3 regions of the Serratia sp. GW822-FHT06D09 genome follow, and region 1 is predicted to be linked to each of the others. Evidence: predicted binding sites of a transcription regulator. Region 1 holds the regulator's gene; each other region holds the start of a gene.
The links. Region 1 encodes PurR, which represses purine synthesis genes. Its sites were predicted from a motif close to CANGCAAACGTTTGCNTG; they were not measured.

Region 1 (5,684 bases):
TCGATATCTGTTCCGGGGCCAAGGTTGGTAACGTCGACATGCGTTTAATTCTTACGCTTTTTGTGCTGTTGTTTACACAGCTATTCTTCAATCTGGCGCATGCTGCGCCACAGGCGCGTATTGCCGCCGAGCAACGTAAAAGCCATGTCAACGAAGCCCGGCCAGATGACCGCAAGAAAAAGAAAGCGGTAAAAGCCAGCAAAAAAGCAAAAACCACCACCCCGCAGAAAACCGCCAAGGTTTCCAAAGCCAAAACGGAAAAAACCGCTAAAAAGATCGTCAGCGCCAAATCGAAAGGCAAAACTCAGAAAATAGCCAAAATCAAAGTTACCCCGCCGAAAAAGGGTTACAAAAAAGGCTATGGTCGCCACCGCGAAGCCGGGATGGCCACCGCAAAACTGGTGCGTGATGATAAACCGTTGAAGCTGACTCCAGCGCACAAAAAACGCTATCAGCACGCCAAGCAAACCGCGATGGCCAAGCTGATGGACCAAATGGGCAAACCTTACCGCTGGGGCGGTACTTCACCAAGAACCGGTTTCGACTGCAGCGGCCTGATTTACTACGCGTATAAAGACGTGGTGAAAATCAAAATGCCGCGCACCGCCAACGAAATGTATCACCTGCGAGACGCTGCGCCGATCAAGAGAAGCGAACTGGAAAGCGGTGACCTGGTGTTCTTCCGCATTAATAACCGCGGCGTGGCAGACCATGTTGGCGTTTATCTGGGCAACGGCAAATTTATTCAGTCACCGCGTACCGGTGAAGAAATTCGGATCAGCCAACTCGACAATGACTACTGGCAAAACCATTACATCGGCGCCCGCCGTGTAGTAACACCGAAAACCATTCGATAATTTCTTTGGCGGCTGGCTTGCCCAGCCGCTCTCCCCTGACTGATTTTCCTGCTGTTCCTAAAGCACCCAATCCTTTAGCCCGCCCCCACTGTATTTCATCGCGAAAATTGCTAAGCTAAATATCCACAATAAAAACAGGTCAATTTAAGGTCCGTTGCTTTAGCGGCGAGTTGACACTGTACAAGGAGGAAGCAATGTCGTTTGAACTGCCCGCACTACCTTATGAAAAAAATGCCCTCGAACCGCACATTTCGGCAGAAACCCTGGAATACCACTATGGCAAGCATCACAACGCCTATGTGGTCAACCTGAACAATTTGCTGAAAGGCAGCGAGTTTGAAGGATTATCCCTTGAAGCAATCATCAAGGCTTCCAGCGGCGGCATCTTCAACAATGCGGCTCAGGTATGGAATCACACCTTCTATTGGCACTGCCTGTCACCTCAGGGCGGTGGAGAGCCTCAGGGCAAATTGGCTGCCGCGATCAACCAGGCTTTTGGTTCTTTTACCGCCTTCCGGGAACTATTCAGCGACGCCGCGGTGAAAAACTTTGGCGCAGGCTGGACCTGGTTAGTGAAAAAGCCGGATGGCTCGCTGGCGATTGTTAATACGTCGAATGCGGCCACGCCGTTGACCGGTGAAGACAAACCGTTGCTTACCGTCGACGTTTGGGAACACGCCTATTACATCGATTATCGCAACGCACGACCGGCCTACCTGGAAAACTTCTGGGCACTGGTTAACTGGGCATTTGTGGAGGAAAATCTGGCGTAACGCGGGGAAATACAACCAGGCGTAGCGAACTGCGCCTGGTTGACTGAAGAGTATCAGTTCAATGCTGCGGTGAAGCTAAAAGCGATAATCACAGCCAGCGCACCCAGGGTGGTGAACAGTGACATTTTCAAATCGGTATCCATTACAACTCCTTTTCAGATTGGGTTTCCCAAGGGTAAAAGGCACACAATTAATGTGTTAAACCATTTTCCCACAGTTGGCCGATAAAATCTTGTTATCATTTCCCAGTTTATAATACCGATTACCTCTTCCCCTTTTGCTCAATATGGGACAAAATTCGCAGTTCACAACTGTGTACCGGCAAAATGCCCCTCCTGACCAAGCGCTGACGACTTCAACACACTAAAAACTCAGTTTTCGCTTCTTTGGAGAAGGATCTACGCAGGCAAACGATTAACATCACACTTACATACTGCAACATGTGAGTTCAGGAGTCATTCTTTACATGGCAACGATTAAAGATGTGGCCAAACGCGCTGGCGTTTCCACCACCACCGTTTCGCACGTCATCAATAAGACTCGTTTCGTCGCCGAAGAAACAAAAGCGGCCGTTGGCGCCGCGATCAAAGAGCTGCACTATTCACCCAGCGCCGTGGCGCGCAGCCTTAAGGTCAATCACACCAAATCTATTGGTCTGCTGGCCACATCGAGCGAAGCACCCTACTTTGCCGAAGTGATCGAGGCGGTGGAAAACAGCTGCTACAGCAAAGGCTATACGCTGATCCTGTGCAACTCACATAACAATCTGGACAAACAACGCGCCTATCTGGCGATGTTGGCGCAAAAGCGCGTCGATGGCCTGTTAGTCATGTGTTCGGAATACCCGGACCAACTGCTCGGCATGCTGGAAGATTATCGCAATATCCCGATGGTCGTCATGGATTGGGGCGCCGCACGCGGTGACTTTACCGACACCATTATCGATAACGCCTTTGAAGGCGGCTATCTGGCCGGGCGCTACCTGATTGAACGCGGCCACCGCGATATCGGGGCCATTCCGGGCCAACTGGCGCGTAATACCGGCGGCGGCCGCCATCAGGGCTTTTTAAAAGCCATGGAAGAAGCCAATATCGACGTGCGTGAAGAGTGGATTGTTCAGGGCGACTTTGAGCCGGAATCCGGCTACAAGGCCATGCATCAGATACTGTCGCAGAAGCAACGTCCTACCGCAGTCTTCTGCGGTGGCGATATCATGGCCATGGGGGCGATCTGCGCCGCCGATGAACTTGGCCTGCGCGTACCACAAGACATATCGGTGATTGGCTACGATAACGTGCGAAACGCCCGCTACTTCACCCCGGCACTGACCACCATTCATCAGCCCAAAGAGCGTTTGGGCGAGATGGCCTTCACCATGCTGCTGGATCGCATCATCAGCAAGCGTGAAGAGTCGCAGGTGATTGAGGTTCATCCCAAGCTGGTTGAGCGCCGTTCGGTCGCTGACGGCCCGTTCATCGATTATCGCCGCTAATTATCTACGCCGGACACTCTCGCGGTTTCCGGCGTCATTCTTCGCTTAGCCACTCCTGATTCAAGGTTTCACTGTCTCCCAGATAATCCAGCAACCAGGCCATAGCCGGTGACGGCGTATTTTGCTGCCAGGTCAGGCAACAAGGACTGGCGGGAAATGGCTGTTGCAACTGTAGCGCCACCAGCTCCCCGCGCTGCACCAAAGGCAATACCTGATGCGCGGGCATCATACCAACGCACAACCCGGCACACAGGCAGTCCACCGCAGAAGCCCAGTCCGGCACCACCAGGCGGCGCTGGTTGTCCAACGTCCAGGTCACGCGTTTGGGCAGGTTGCGCGAGGTATCTTCCAGGCACAGTGACGGAAAGGGCCGTAGTTGATCGTCGTTCAACAGCCCCTCTATCGCGGCCAGCGGGTGATGCGGACTGGCCACGCACAACCAACGCATATCTCCCATATCGCGAAAGGCGAAACCGCCGCCCACCGGCACCGCCCTTGTGGCGCCGATCGCCATATCGGCACGACCGTCCACCAGCGCATCCCATACGCCATTAAACACCTCCGGCTGAACCAGCAATTCGACGTCGGGGAAATGGCGGTAAAAATCCAGCACCAATTGGCGACTGCGTTGGGGTTTAACGATGATATCCACCGCTATTTTCAATTGGCCCCGCCAGCCGTTAGCGACCTGTTGGCACTGTCGGCGCGTGTCGAGCATTTTTTTGATGACACCACGCGCTTCCTGAATAAACAGCACGCCCGCCGGTGTCAGTTCCACGTCGCGATGACGGCGCTCAAACAGCGGTACCGCCAGCCATTGCTCCAACTGCCGCACCGTATAACTTACCGCCGACGGTACCCGATGCAGCTCCTGCGCCGCGGCGCTGAAACTGCCGGTGCGGGCCACCGCATCGACGACATCCAGGGAATATTCAGACCACATAGCTTTGCCTTCAATTTTTTTAACAGCACCTCGCAAATATTACCGTTTCACAAGCAGAGATCCAGCCGGATACACTTGCCGGCGCTAAAAACCTGCGACAATAAAATATTAACGAGAAATACCATGCGAAATTCCTTTGGTTTTATGTTCTACCTTGCCGGCCTGAGCATGCTGGGTTACCTGGCCACCGATATGTACCTGCCCGCTTTCGGCATGATGCAACAAGATCTGCAGATTTCCCCCGGGGCAATCAGCGCCAGCCTGAGCATCTTCCTGGCCGGGTTTGCCTTTGCACAACTGCTGTGGGGCCCGCTTTCCGATCGCCTCGGCCGTAAACCGGTGTTGCTGATCGGTCTGGCGCTGTTTGCCCTCGGCTGCCTCGGCATGCTGTGGGTGCAAAATGCCGTGCAACTTTGGTCGCTGCGCTTTATCCAGGCGATTGGGGTTTGCTCGGCTGCCGTTACCTGGCAGGCCTTGGTAATTGACCGCTATCGCGAAGGCAAGGCTAACCGCGTGTTCGCCACCATTATGCCGCTGGTAGCCCTTTCCCCGGCGCTGGCGCCGTTGGTGGGTGCCTGGTTGCTGAATCACATGGGCTGGCGCGCCATTTTCGCCGTGTTGCTGGGCATTACCGTGCTTTTGCTATTGCCGACGCTGCTGCTGAAAGAAAGCGCCAAAACCGTGCCTTCCGACGACAATAAGAAAAGCGCGCTCAGTTTCTTCCAACTATTAAAGTCACGCATCTTCAGTGGCAACGTTATGATCTTTGCCGCCTGTTCTGCCGGCTTCTTCGCCTGGCTGACCGGTTCACCGTTTATTCTTGGTGATATGGGTTATAGCCCGAACGACATCGGTCTGAGCTATGTGCCGCAGACTCTGGCGTTCTTATTAGGGGGCTATGGCTGTCGTACCGCATTGAACCGCATGAATGGCAACACCTTGTTGCCTTGGCTGTTGGTAGTTTATGGCGTCAGTATGGTTGCATTATATCTGGTTGCCACCCTGACTCAGCCCACGCTCACTACGTTGTTAATTCCGTTCTGCGTGATGGCGTTGGTCAACGGAGCCATTTACCCTATCGTGGTAGCCAATGCGTTGACCCCCTTCCCGGAGGGCACCGGTAAAGCTGCCGCCTTGCAAAACACCCTGCAATTAGGCCTGTGTTTTGTCGCCAGCATGCTGGTTTCGGCCTTTATCGCCCAGCCTCTGTTGGCAACGGTCACGGTAATGGTGTCGACGGTGGTATTGGCCGCGTTGGGCTATTTGATGCAACGGAGAAAGGTAATGGACGATCGACAGGCGACGCGTCAGGAACATGCTAACTCCGCGTCATAATTGCCAGTATTAATAATCACTTAAAGAATATTTTTGCCGAGTGCGATTTACAGTTGAGTAAGCGCCTCGGCAAGCCTATACTCAAAAACGACCTTTAAAAATAACACTTTTATAATTTCTTTATCACTAGCAACTGTTGTGTACGCGTATGGCGTCACAGTTTTTTAAGGATTGTCTTTCCCGCGTTTCTTGCGCTGGAACCTTCTTAAAATTTTCCTCTGTTCATAGTCGGATATCAGACGCCACGGGATTCTTACCGTAGGTAAACGTATGCACCCGCAGAA
Region 2 (5,684 bases), 140 kb from region 1:
CTGAACCCTTCCCGCCTCTCCGTGCGGGATTCTTTTTTGCAGCTGAATCGACATTGCATGCACCACGACAGTGCTTTTTGTTGAGATTTGGTTGCCAATACTTTAAATTCGGCGTCTGAGAAACCTTAACCTCCCACGGTGGCCAGTTGGCAACGGGTGGGCGTTCAGGAGCAAAAGACATGCAAATGACCCTCATGGAATACATCACGCAGCACTTTAATGGCGATCTTCACCGCTACGCGCAATCCGAAGGCGTTAGCCGTGAACAAATCATCAATTGGATCGATAATGAATGCCACGTAATCAAAGGACGATTATTTATGCCGGTGCGACATCTGCCCGGTGAACAAGCGCAGTGATGACGAAAAAAAACCCCGCCAAAGCGGGGTTTTCTGTTTCTGATACCACGGAAAATCAGAAGTTATAACCGGCCACGATGTAGTAACCCCAGCCGGTGGATTTGATTGGGCCCTGTGGGGTGCCAATATCCACGCCGTCCTGCCACTGGCCGCCGTTATGGAAATAACGAGCCACGAACGAGTAGTGCCAGTGATCGTAGTTCAACGCCAGAATATGGCTGGAAGCGATCGAGTTGCTGGTACGCGCCTGACGACCGTTCACGGTGAAGTCGTCTTTGCCCAGATCGGAACCAAAGTCAAAGTTGGTGAAACCGATGTAGCTCAGATTGCCGCCCCACACCTGGGTCAACGGCACAAAGTATTTCACTTTGAAGCGGTAACCGTCCCAGCTGTTTTCGTTGGCAGCCTGGTAGTTTTCCCACTGGTATTTGGCATAGATGTTCATCGACAGGCTCATTGGCAAACCGGTGTCGATGTCGGTACCCAGACCCATATACCAGGTGTTCTGGCGACCGTCGGCGTTGTGGCCCAGGTCATAGATGTAGTTGTTGGCGAAGTACCATTCTTTGAACGGGCCAAAGCTCAGATCGGTGCCGGTCAGTTTGTCGATGGAGAAGCGAGGTTCAATTTCCATAAACATCGGAGAACCTTTGTCCCAGATACCACGGTCAGGGGTGTTGCCCACGCCGAAGAATTTAGGCACGTCGATGTAGCCATAGAAGTCGAACCAATCTTTTTTGGCGAAGGCTTCATATTCCAGGTACAGATCGTTGTTCAACTGAGGTCCGAAACGGGTGTGGTAACTGCCCACCACGTTAACGCTTTGGTGCCACCAATCCGAGACGTATTGGCTGTCTTTGCTATCAGCCATTGAAGATGCACTGTAAGACGCTGCGAGCAGTACACCTGCTGCGAGAGCTATTTTTTTCATTTTATTACCACATGCTTAAAGGGCCATTTCCTGCCCGTTAGAAAAGATGACAATCAGTCTGACGACACCTGGCGTTGCCTCCGCTTACAAACTCTCGGGCGACGCGCGCATTATAGAAATCACTGGGTGTAAGAATCTGTGATCCAGTTATGCATTTCGCGAATAGGTAATCGATTGCGTTCACATTTGTCAAATTATGTTTCATGCAAATTCACGATCGCTGTGATTTTTGTCATGCCCGGTGATTTTTAAAGCATTTTTTGTGCCAATTGTAATCAATAAATAAAGTAACCGTCTCTGTCGCTGAAATGAAAATGCCGGCGCTAAAAGACGCCGGCATTTCTTGGAAATCTACTGCGGTCAATGGACGTGAAAACACCTCACATGGGGGAAGCTCAGCTCACCGAAGGCAGTGCTTTGGCAATATTTTCCTGGCGGAAAACCACCTCCTGCCCCGGAGCTATCTCCCACTCTTTGGGCGGGATATCCACTTTCGGTGCAGCGGCGATGACCGAGCCAAAAATCAGTTTGCCTTCCCGGCGTAAAATACTGACATCAAGCTGGTATTCGTGACGTAAATTGGCGGTGGTCAGGCGCACGGTATCACCGCGCATAAAACGTTCGTCGTCAATCACTGGCTGCTGAATGAATTGAATATCGTCTCTCATTTTTTATGTTCCTTCAGGCAGAATCGCTAGTTAAATTCTAGTTCAACATTGGGCGACAGGCAGATAATTTCCGTTAATTTCCTCGGGTTGCCCGCCAACAGATCAACGAACCTGCCGTGACCATCACCACACCCTGCCAAAAATTGGCGGTCAGTGCAGTATTCAGCACCAGCGCAGCAAACACCGCCGACAGCACCGGCGTAAAGTAAGACGCCGTCGCCAACAGCGTCATATTGCCGCGCAATATACCCACGTTCCACGCCGCATAGCCTGCCCCCATTGCCATGCCCGCGCACAGCAACGTCAGGGTTACCGGCAACGTGAATTGCATACCGCTTTCGCTGCTGAATGCATATTTCAACCACAGTGCCAGGGCGGTCAGCGTAATGAACAACACCACGCCGTTATGACCCTGGGCAATTTTCTTGGTCAGATTGCAATACAGCGCCCAAATCACCGCTCCGCCAAAAGCCAACGAATAACTCAGCGGATTGCTGCGCACGTTTTCCAGCATTTGCGCCGGCGACCAGCCGCCCTCGCCGCTCATGATCCAGCCAATGCCGAACAAGGACAGCAACAGCCCCGGCAGCAGCCACCACTTGGCTTTTTGCCCATTAAACACCAGGGCCATCAGCACGGTGAAACAGGGCCACAGGTAGTTGATCATTCCCACTTCAATCGCTTGCAGACGGGTATTGGCATAGCCCAAAGACAACGACAGGCAGATTTCATAGCTGACAAACAGCAGGCTGCCGAGGAGCAGGTAGGGGCGTGGGAACAGGCGTAAATTCGGCATGCGCAGCGCCAACAGCAAAAATACCGCGCTGACGCTGTAGATCATTGCTGCCCCGCCAATCGGCCCCAGGCCTTCGCTGACGCTGCGTATCAGGCCAACCACGCTGCTCCACAGCAGGATCGCCAACAGACCGAGCAAGGTGGCTTTATATTGGGCGGGCAGAGAAGACATGAAAGCGTTCCAATCAGTTATTTTTTATCAGGATTTTCACTCTACTGCCCGGTGATAAAAAAAGAAAGGCGGGAAAGCCCGCCTCGGTGCACCTATCGTTTCCTGGTGGGGGCGCTGCATGCTGCGCCCTATAGCATAATCAATGAGTTGAATCGGGGCGAAGATGGCCGCCCCCCTACCGATTTACCCCTGGATGGGTTCATCAACAGCCTTGGCCTTATTGCTGCGGCTGCCGTTCAAACTGCGGCGGCGGCTGACGGAAACGCCGGGTGAGATATACCAGGTAGGCAAAACCCAGCCCGGCCCAGATCAGCCCCATGGTCAGCGAGCTTTTTTCCAGGTTCAGCCACAGCACGCCAACCGTTAACGCCCCCACCAACGGCAGGAACAGGTAGTTAAAACGGTCCTTCCAGCTTTTATTGCGCCCCTCGCGAATGTAGAAATGGCTGATCACCGACAGGTTAACGAAGGTGAAGGCCACCAGCGCACCGAAGTTGATCAGCGCGGTCGCGGTGACCAGATCGAAAGACAGCGCCGACAGCGCCACCAGCCCAACCAGCAACACGTTCAATGAGGGGGTGCGCCATTTCGGGTGGATATAGCCGAAATACTTTTCCGGAAACACGTTGTCGCGCCCCATCACGTACAGCAGTCGCGAAACGCTGGCGTGCGAGGCCAGCCCCGATGCCAGGGTATTGATAAAGGTAATACAGAGGAAAATCGACTGGAACAGCTTGCCGCCCACGTACAGCGCGATTTCCGGCAGCGCCGCGTCCGGTTGATGGAAGCGCTGAATAGATGGGAAAAACAGCTGAATAAAGAAGGAAACGCTGATGAAGATTACCCCGCCGTACAGCGCAGTCAGGAAGATGGCCTTCGGGATCACCTTGGCGGCATCGGGCGTTTCCTCACACAGGGTGGTGACCGCGTCGAAGCCGAGAAACGAAAAGCACAAAATAGTGGCGCCGGTGATAATCGGCAGCAAATGCGCATTCTCATTGATGAAGGGTTGCAGACTCCACACCGTCCCCAGTCCTTCACCGTTATGCAGACCGCGCACGACCAGGAAGATAAACACCACGATGATCGCTATCTGGGCCAAAACAAACAGGGTGTTAAAGTTAGCCACCAAATTGACGCTTTTCAGGTTGATGGCGGTAATGATGATCACAAAGCCTACCACCCACACCCACGGCGGCACCTCGGGGAACAGCGCGGTCAAATAAATCTTTGCCAACAGGGTGTTGATCATCGGCAGGAACAGGTAGTCAAGCAGCGAGGACCACCCCACCAAAAAACCGACGTGCGGGTTAATGGCCTTTTGCGCATAGGTATAGGCGGAACCGGCGGTCGGAAACTTGCGAACCAACTTGCCGTAGCTGATGGCGGTAAACAACACGCCGGCCAGCGCCAACAGATAAGCGGCCGGGACGTGGCCATCGGTCAGGCCGGAGACAATGCCGAAGGTGTCAAACACCGTCATGGGCGTCAGGTAAGCCAACCCCATCATCACCACTTGCCACAGCTTCAGGCTTTTACGCAGTTGCGGCTTGGCCGCCTCATTAACCTCGATCGCATTAATCGCCATGGCGTTTCCCCCCTTTGTCCTCTGCTGGTAACCGTTTAACGTCATTCAGAGAGGCCGCGGGGAAACTGCTGCTCAGGCGGCGGAAGGGACGATGCAAAGACAAAAAAACGCGGCCAGCGGAAGGCCCATATTTACTGCGGCACAGGCAAACGCCCGCGCAGGTTGATGGAACAGTTATGGCTGTCATGGTTCTTTCCTCGCCGGCGTCCTGTACGCCAAGTAGAAGAAATGCTTTACCGCTGCGCGCAGCTTCGCAGGCCACAGGATAGCCGGCGGAATGCGCCAGACGCGCGCGGTATCATCGAGGATGAGCGGGTTCAGGCGTTTTTCAGCATCCACTCGATTTCGGTATCGGTGATCAGGCGCTCAAACTGCACCAGCTCATCCGTTTTACAGGCCAGATAAACATGGCTGAACCTTTCACCCAGCAGCGCATTCAACACCGGCTGATGCTCGAATTCATACAGTGCATCGCTCTGGCGGATAGGGAATGGCAGTCCGTCCTGCTCCAGCCCGTTGCCGGTTACCGGCTCTTGCAGCGGCAGCGGTGTTTCCAGCCCGTAGACGATGCCCGCCAGGATGGTCGCCATCACCAGATAAGGGTTGGCATCGGCACCGGCCACGCGGTACTCCACCCGGTGGCTATCGCGGTCGCCGCAAGGGATACGCAGTGCCACTGTGCGGTTGTTATGGCCCCAGGATGCCTGAGTCGGCACGTACATGCCCGGCTGGAAGCGGCGGTAGGCGTTAACGTTTGGCGCCAACAGCGCAATAGAAGAAGGCATCAGGGCGATCATTCCCGCCAGAGCCTGTTTCAACAATGCAGAGTCTTCGCCGTCATCATCGGCCAGAACGTTGTTGCCCTGGCGGTCCAGCATGCTGATATGCACGTGCATACCACTGCCGGCGTGCTCTTCATACGGCTTGGCCATGAAGGTGGCCTGCATGTTGTGTTTTTCTGCCACCATGCGGATCAGGCGTTTCAACGCCAGCGCATGGTCGCAGGCCTGCAGCACGTTGTCGGTATGGTGCAGATTGACTTCAAACTGACCGGGCGAGGCTTCGGCCACCGCACCGTCAGCCGGCAGCCCCTGCAGGCGTGCCAGTTCGTCTATCTCACTTAACACGTCGGCAAAGTTGTTAAGGTTGTCTACCGAATAGACCTGGCTTT
Region 3 (5,684 bases), on a different contig from region 1:
GGCGGGTTTGGATCTGCTGGTTCTCCAGCCACAAAAAACGCTCGGGCGAAACGCTCAGTACGGCGTTGTCCGGCAGACGTAAAAAGGCAGAGAAGGGGGCTCGATTGCTGGCGCTCAGTTGCTGAAAGGCTTGCCATTCATCGCCCTGATAATCTGCGGAAAAGCGTTGAGCCAGATTGATTTGGTAGCAATCGCCGCTGCGCAAATACTGCTGGATACGTTGGAATTTTTCACCATATTGCTGCCGTGTCATGTTGGCTTGCCAGCGGCTGGTCAAGGTGAAGTCTTGCTGAGGTTCAGATTGCTGGCTGCATAACCACTGCCAGCGTTGTTCAGTATCGCCATAGCTGAGCAGCGTTAGCGTCTTCTTATGGTGATCGGCAATCAGCGCCCAGTCGTAAATGCCAACCGCCATGTCCGGCAAGGTGATATCCGCCTGTGCCATTTGCGGCAGTTTTTCCACTCTGCGGCCCAGATCGTAACCGAATAGCCCCAGAGCGCCGCCCTGGAATGGCAAGTCGGTATTTGCTGCCGGATGTTGGTTTTGTTGTTCCAACTGCTGTTGCAGCAACTGGAAGGGATCTTCCTTCGATTGCCGTACCTCCGAGCCGTGACAGAGCTCTGTGATTTGCCCTCGGGTAGTCAGAGTGACCTTGGGGGCCGCGACCAAAATATCGAAACGATTATGCGAATGTTCGGCAAAGCCGGAGTGTAGCAACATGGCCCAGGGGTGTTGAGCAAGGGGAGCAAACAGCTCCAGCAGGGTGGTGGGGGTGTAGGGCAAAGATTTTAGATTGGGTGCGGTTGCGCTCATGGGCCTCAATAAACCTGACTGACGGGGCGGCTGTTTATGATGGCTATTCTGCCATATTCAGCCGATAGGCGCATGTCCTGGCATGTGTGGACAAAGCACACTTCACATAAACAATGAATCAACAAATTTGCAAATGAAGCATTTTTTGCGACTTCAACTATAATCCAATATGTTAAAAACTGCGTTATCAATTAATGACTCGGATATATCTTATCCATTGGAATCGGGTTTTATAAATTAAATCCTAGTAATTAGTTTTATTGCGTTATTACTTTTGATTGAGATCACAAAAATATCAGGCGAACTTATGACATTGCCTGATAATACCGGTTCCCGGACGATAAATACCCAAAAAGAGCACGTTTCGTATAAAACTATAAACAGTAACAAGACGCATTTATACCCATTTTATCGCCGGGCACTGCGTTCTAATTTAATTGCACCCTGATATTTTTAAAAAATAGAGATATTCATTCGTTACTTTTTGCGAAGAGCTGCCTATGCCCCTAATGCTGAGTGTCATCGTCCCGTTACATAACGTGGGTGAACTGTTTGAGCCGTTTTTGGCCTCGCTGTTAGCCCAACAGGAGCGGCGCCTGGAGGTGATCATCGTCAACGACGGATCCACTGACGGCTCTGGTGATATCGCCCACCGCTATGCCCAACGGCATCCTCATATTACCGTGATTGACCAGCTCAATGCGGGCGTATCCTGTGCGCGCAATGCCGGGTTGGCTGTAGCACGCGGAAAATATGTGGCATTTCCCGACGCGGATGATTTACTGGCGCCGGAAATGTATGCAACCCTGATTGAAATGGCTGAAGAAAATCAATTGGATGTCATGCAGTGCAACGGTGAACGTTATTTCACCGACCAAGATGAACTGCAACCGATTATTCCGCAAAACCGCTTGGGCGACACCGGCGTTATTAGCGGAGTGAAATGGTTGGAACGCGCGCTCAAATCGAGAAAATTTATTCATGTGGTCTGGCTGGCGGTATATCGCCTTGATTTTATTAAACAGCATCGGTTGTATTTCGAACCGGGTTTGCACCACCAGGATATTCCCTGGACCACCGAGGTGATGTTTAATGCGCAGCGGGTGAAATATCTCAGTAAAACGTTGTATCGCCAGCGAGTGCACGATAAATCGATCAGCAACCGTCGCCGGACAGGCCAGGCCAACGTTGAATATCAACGCCATTATATGAAAATAGTGGAGATGCTGGTGGCGTTGAACCAGCGCTATGCGCGGAAAATCAGTATCCGTCCTGCTTTTCACTGGCAGATCACCCGTGAAGCCTTGGGAATTTGTCACAGCATTCGTCGTGAACCTGAACTGGCTGCCCAGTGCCGGATCACCGATGAGTTCTACCAGCGCGGTATCGATCGCGCGATGTCCACCAACGCGCGCGGCCTTAAGCAGGGCTGGCACGTCATGCTCTGGTTGCATCGCCTGAAACAGTGGCGACACGGCGATCATTGCTCACAACCGGCCGCTGAATAACAGGCGTTGGGATCCGCCGGTTTAACGGGTATACTCGCCCTCCATTTTACCGGAGAGAAACACATGCTTGCAGGTATGCCGTCGTTAAGCCATCTAGAGCAGCAGGAAGCTGCGGATCGTATCCATCAGTTGATGGAACAAGGCATGAGCAGTGGTGAAGCCATCGCGCGCGTCGCGCAGGAAATCCGTGAAAAACATCAGGGTGACCAGGTTAGCGTGATGTTCGATGACGAAGATGACGATGAAGAGTATCAGGAACGCCCGGAAGACCAGGGTGATGATGACTCGGAAGAAGACGAAAACTATTGATGTTGCAGGGGCCGGCAAGCCGGCCCCAAAGCCTTAACCTTCAATGACCACCGCAGCAGCAGCCTGCTTGGCCGACTCTACCGCCAACTCGATATTTTCAGCTGTCGCCAACGCGACGCCCATCCGACGTTGACCTTGAATTTCCGGCTTGCCGAACAAACGCAGCTGATTGTGGCCGGTCAGCGCACGATCCAGCCCGCTGAAACGCAGGTCGCTACTGGTAAGCTGTGGCAGGATCACCGCCGAGGCAGAAGGGCCGAACTGACGGATTGCGCCAATCGGCAGACCGAGGAAAGCACGCACGTGCAGTGCAAATTCAGACAGGTCTTGTGAAATCAGGGTCACCATGCCGGTATCGTGTGGGCGCGGTGAAACCTCGCTGAAAATCACTTCGTCGCCACAGACAAACAGCTCGACGCCGAACAGGCCAAATCCACCCAGTGCCTTCACCACGTTTTCCGCAATGGCCTGCGCGCGGCTGAGCGCCAATTCGCTCATCTGCTGCGGCTGCCAGGACTCACGGTAATCCCCGTCTTCCTGACGGTGTCCGATCGGTGCGCAGAAATGTACGCCATCGACGGCGCTGATGGTCAGCAGAGTGATTTCAAAATCGAACTTCACCAGGCCTTCGACAATCACTCGTCCCCCGCCGGCACGGCCACCCTGTTGGGCGTAATCCCAGGCGGTTTTCAGCTGTTCCGGGCTGCGGATCAGGCTTTGGCCCTTGCCGGAAGAGCTCATGACAGGTTTGATGATGCATGGGTAGCCGATTTGGTCGACGGCCTGACGGAAGGCTTCTTCACCGTCGGCAAAACGGTAGCTGGAGGTCGGCAGGCCGAGCGTTTCTGCCGCCAGGCGACGGATGCCTTCGCGGTTCATGGTCAGGCGCGTCGCTTCTGCGCACGGCACCACACGGTGCCCTTGCTGCTCCAGTTCAACCAGCATGCCGGTGGCGATAGCTTCGATCTCCGGCACGATGTAATCAGGACGTTCCTGTTCAATCACGGCTTTCAGCGCGTTGCCGTCCAGCATGTTAATAACGTGGCTGCGATGGGCGACGTGCATGGCCGGGGCATTGGCGTAACGATCTACGGCAATCACTTCCAGCCCCAAACGCTGGCATTCGATGGCAACTTCTTTTCCCAGCTCGCCGGAGCCGAGCAGCATAACGCGGGTGGCGGAGGGGCGCAGGGCGGTTCCAATAGTTAACATAGTCTCGTACCTGGATCTGTGGAGAGTAATGCGGTCTGATTGTGGGCGAGCAGTATATACGAAAACGTTTGCGTGTGCAGCCGGTGGCAAACGCGTTATCGGTTTCTGGGGTAAAACCCCGGCTGGCGGCTTTTTTTATGCGTGAAATCCGTAATCCTGACTATCTCTGTTATCATCTGCGGTTGATTCGGTGCTGCCGTGGGCGCGCCGCCATTCCATTTGCCATATAAGAGTTATCGCCGTGAGCACAGTTTCTTTTTCTTCCCTGCCGCTGCCAGCCGAACAGTTGGCCAACCTCAACGAACTGGGGTATGCCGAAATGACGCCGGTGCAGGCTGCCGCATTGCCCGCCATCCTGAAAGGGCAGGACGTACGTGCCAAAGCAAAAACCGGCAGCGGTAAAACGGCGGCGTTCGGCATTGGCCTGCTGGACAAAATCAACGTTTCCCAAGTGGCCGCTCAGGCACTGATCCTGTGCCCGACGCGTGAGCTGGCGGACCAGGTGAGCAAAGAATTGCGTCGTCTGGCGCGCTTCACTCAGAACATCAAAATTCTGACCCTGTGCGGGGGCCAACCGATGGGGCCGCAGCTCGATTCGCTGGTGCACGCGCCGCATATCGTGGTGGGCACGCCGGGGCGTATTCAGGAACACCTGCGCAAGAAAACGCTGGTGCTGGATGAACTGAAGGTGCTGGTGCTGGACGAAGCCGACCGCATGCTGGACATGGGCTTTGCCGACGATATCGACGATGTGATCAGCTACACGCCGCCGCAACGTCAGACGCTGCTGTTCTCTGCAACCTATCCGAGCGGGATCGAACGCATCAGCGCTCGCGTGCAGCGCGAGCCGCTGAATGTGGAAGTGGACGACGGTGAAGAGCAAACCACCATCGAACAACGTTTCTACGAAACGACCCGCGATCAACGCCCGGCGGTATTGGTGTCGGCGATTCGTCATTACCAACCTTCTTCTTGCGTGGTGTTCTGTAACACCAAACGCGATTGTCAGAGCGTGTACGAAGCGCTGGAAGCGCGAGGCATTAATGTCCTGGCGCTGCATGGCGATCTGGAACAGCGCGATCGCGATCAGGTGCTGGTGCGTTTTGCCAACCGCAGCTGCCGGGTGCTGGTAGCAACTGACGTTGCTGCGCGCGGTCTGGATATTAAAGAGCTGGAGTTGGTGGTCAACTACGAGCTGGCGTTCGATCCGGAAGTGCACGTGCACCGCATCGGCCGTACCGGTCGTGCCGGTTTGAGCGGCCTGGCGATCAGCCTGTGTACGCCACAGGAAATGACGCGCGCGCATGCGATTGAAGAGTATCTGCAGATCAGAGTTAACTGGGCCCCGGTGTCCGAGTTAAGCGGTGCGGGAAACACCACGCTGGAAGCCGAAATGGTCACCCTGTGCATCGACGGCGGGCGTAAAGCCAAGATCCGTCCTGGCGATATTCTCGGCGCACTGACCGGCGAGGCCGGGTTGACGGCGGCGGAAGTGGGTAAAATCGACATGTTCCCGGTGCATGCCTACGTGGCGATCCGCAAGGCCAGCGCGCGTAAGGCGCTGCAGCAGCTGCAGCAAGGCAAAATCAAGGGTAAGAACTGCAAGGTGCGGTTGTTGAAATAAGTCGCGTCAGGGGTGCGCTTGCATCCCTGCGTATAATCACCTTATACTGGTTATAAATACAGTATTCTAACCTTTGAGGAATGCACACATGGCGGTTGAAGTTAAATATGTGGTGGTGAGAAACGGTGAGGAAAAGATGACTTTCGCGACCAAGAAAGAAGCCGACGCTTACGACAAAATGCTGGATCTGGCCGACAGCCTGGGTGAGTGGCTGCAG

Region 2: a site for PurR is predicted at 1,454-1,471, ahead of AC1RKG_RS00350 (nucleoside-specific channel-forming protein Tsx). Genes of this name have one in related genera too.
Region 3: a site for PurR is predicted at 3,901-3,918, ahead of purT (formate-dependent phosphoribosylglycinamide formyltransferase). Genes of this name have one in related genera too.

Annotation. Positions count from the first base shown of each region.
Region 1 covers NZ_JBXALO010000001.1:210,676-216,359, reverse strand. The annotation lists gene AC1RKG_RS01030 (C40 family peptidase) at 39-857, shown strand; gene sodB (superoxide dismutase [Fe]) at 1,052-1,630, shown strand; gene cydH (cytochrome bd-I oxidase subunit CydH) at 1,684-1,773, opposite strand; gene purR (HTH-type transcriptional repressor PurR) at 2,097-3,122, shown strand; gene punR (DNA-binding transcriptional activator PunR) at 3,157-4,065, opposite strand; gene punC (purine nucleoside transporter PunC) at 4,189-5,400, shown strand.
Region 2 covers NZ_JBXALO010000001.1:70,704-76,387, reverse strand. The annotation lists gene AC1RKG_RS00355 (hypothetical protein) at 180-359, shown strand; gene AC1RKG_RS00350 (nucleoside-specific channel-forming protein Tsx) at 415-1,290, opposite strand; gene AC1RKG_RS00345 (hypothetical protein) at 1,686-1,958, opposite strand; gene yddG (aromatic amino acid DMT transporter YddG) at 2,032-2,925, opposite strand; gene AC1RKG_RS00335 (APC family permease) at 3,143-4,513, opposite strand; gene AC1RKG_RS00330 (glutamine synthetase family protein) at 4,831-5,684, opposite strand, start outside.
Region 3 covers NZ_JBXALO010000003.1:596,698-602,381, forward strand. The annotation lists gene pabB (aminodeoxychorismate synthase component 1) at 1-814, opposite strand, end outside; gene AC1RKG_RS10535 (glycosyltransferase) at 1,315-2,322, shown strand; gene AC1RKG_RS10540 (YoaH family protein) at 2,386-2,631, shown strand; gene purT (formate-dependent phosphoribosylglycinamide formyltransferase) at 2,665-3,843, opposite strand; gene dbpA (ATP-dependent RNA helicase DbpA) at 4,085-5,467, shown strand; gene AC1RKG_RS10555 (YebG family protein) at 5,556-5,684, shown strand, end outside.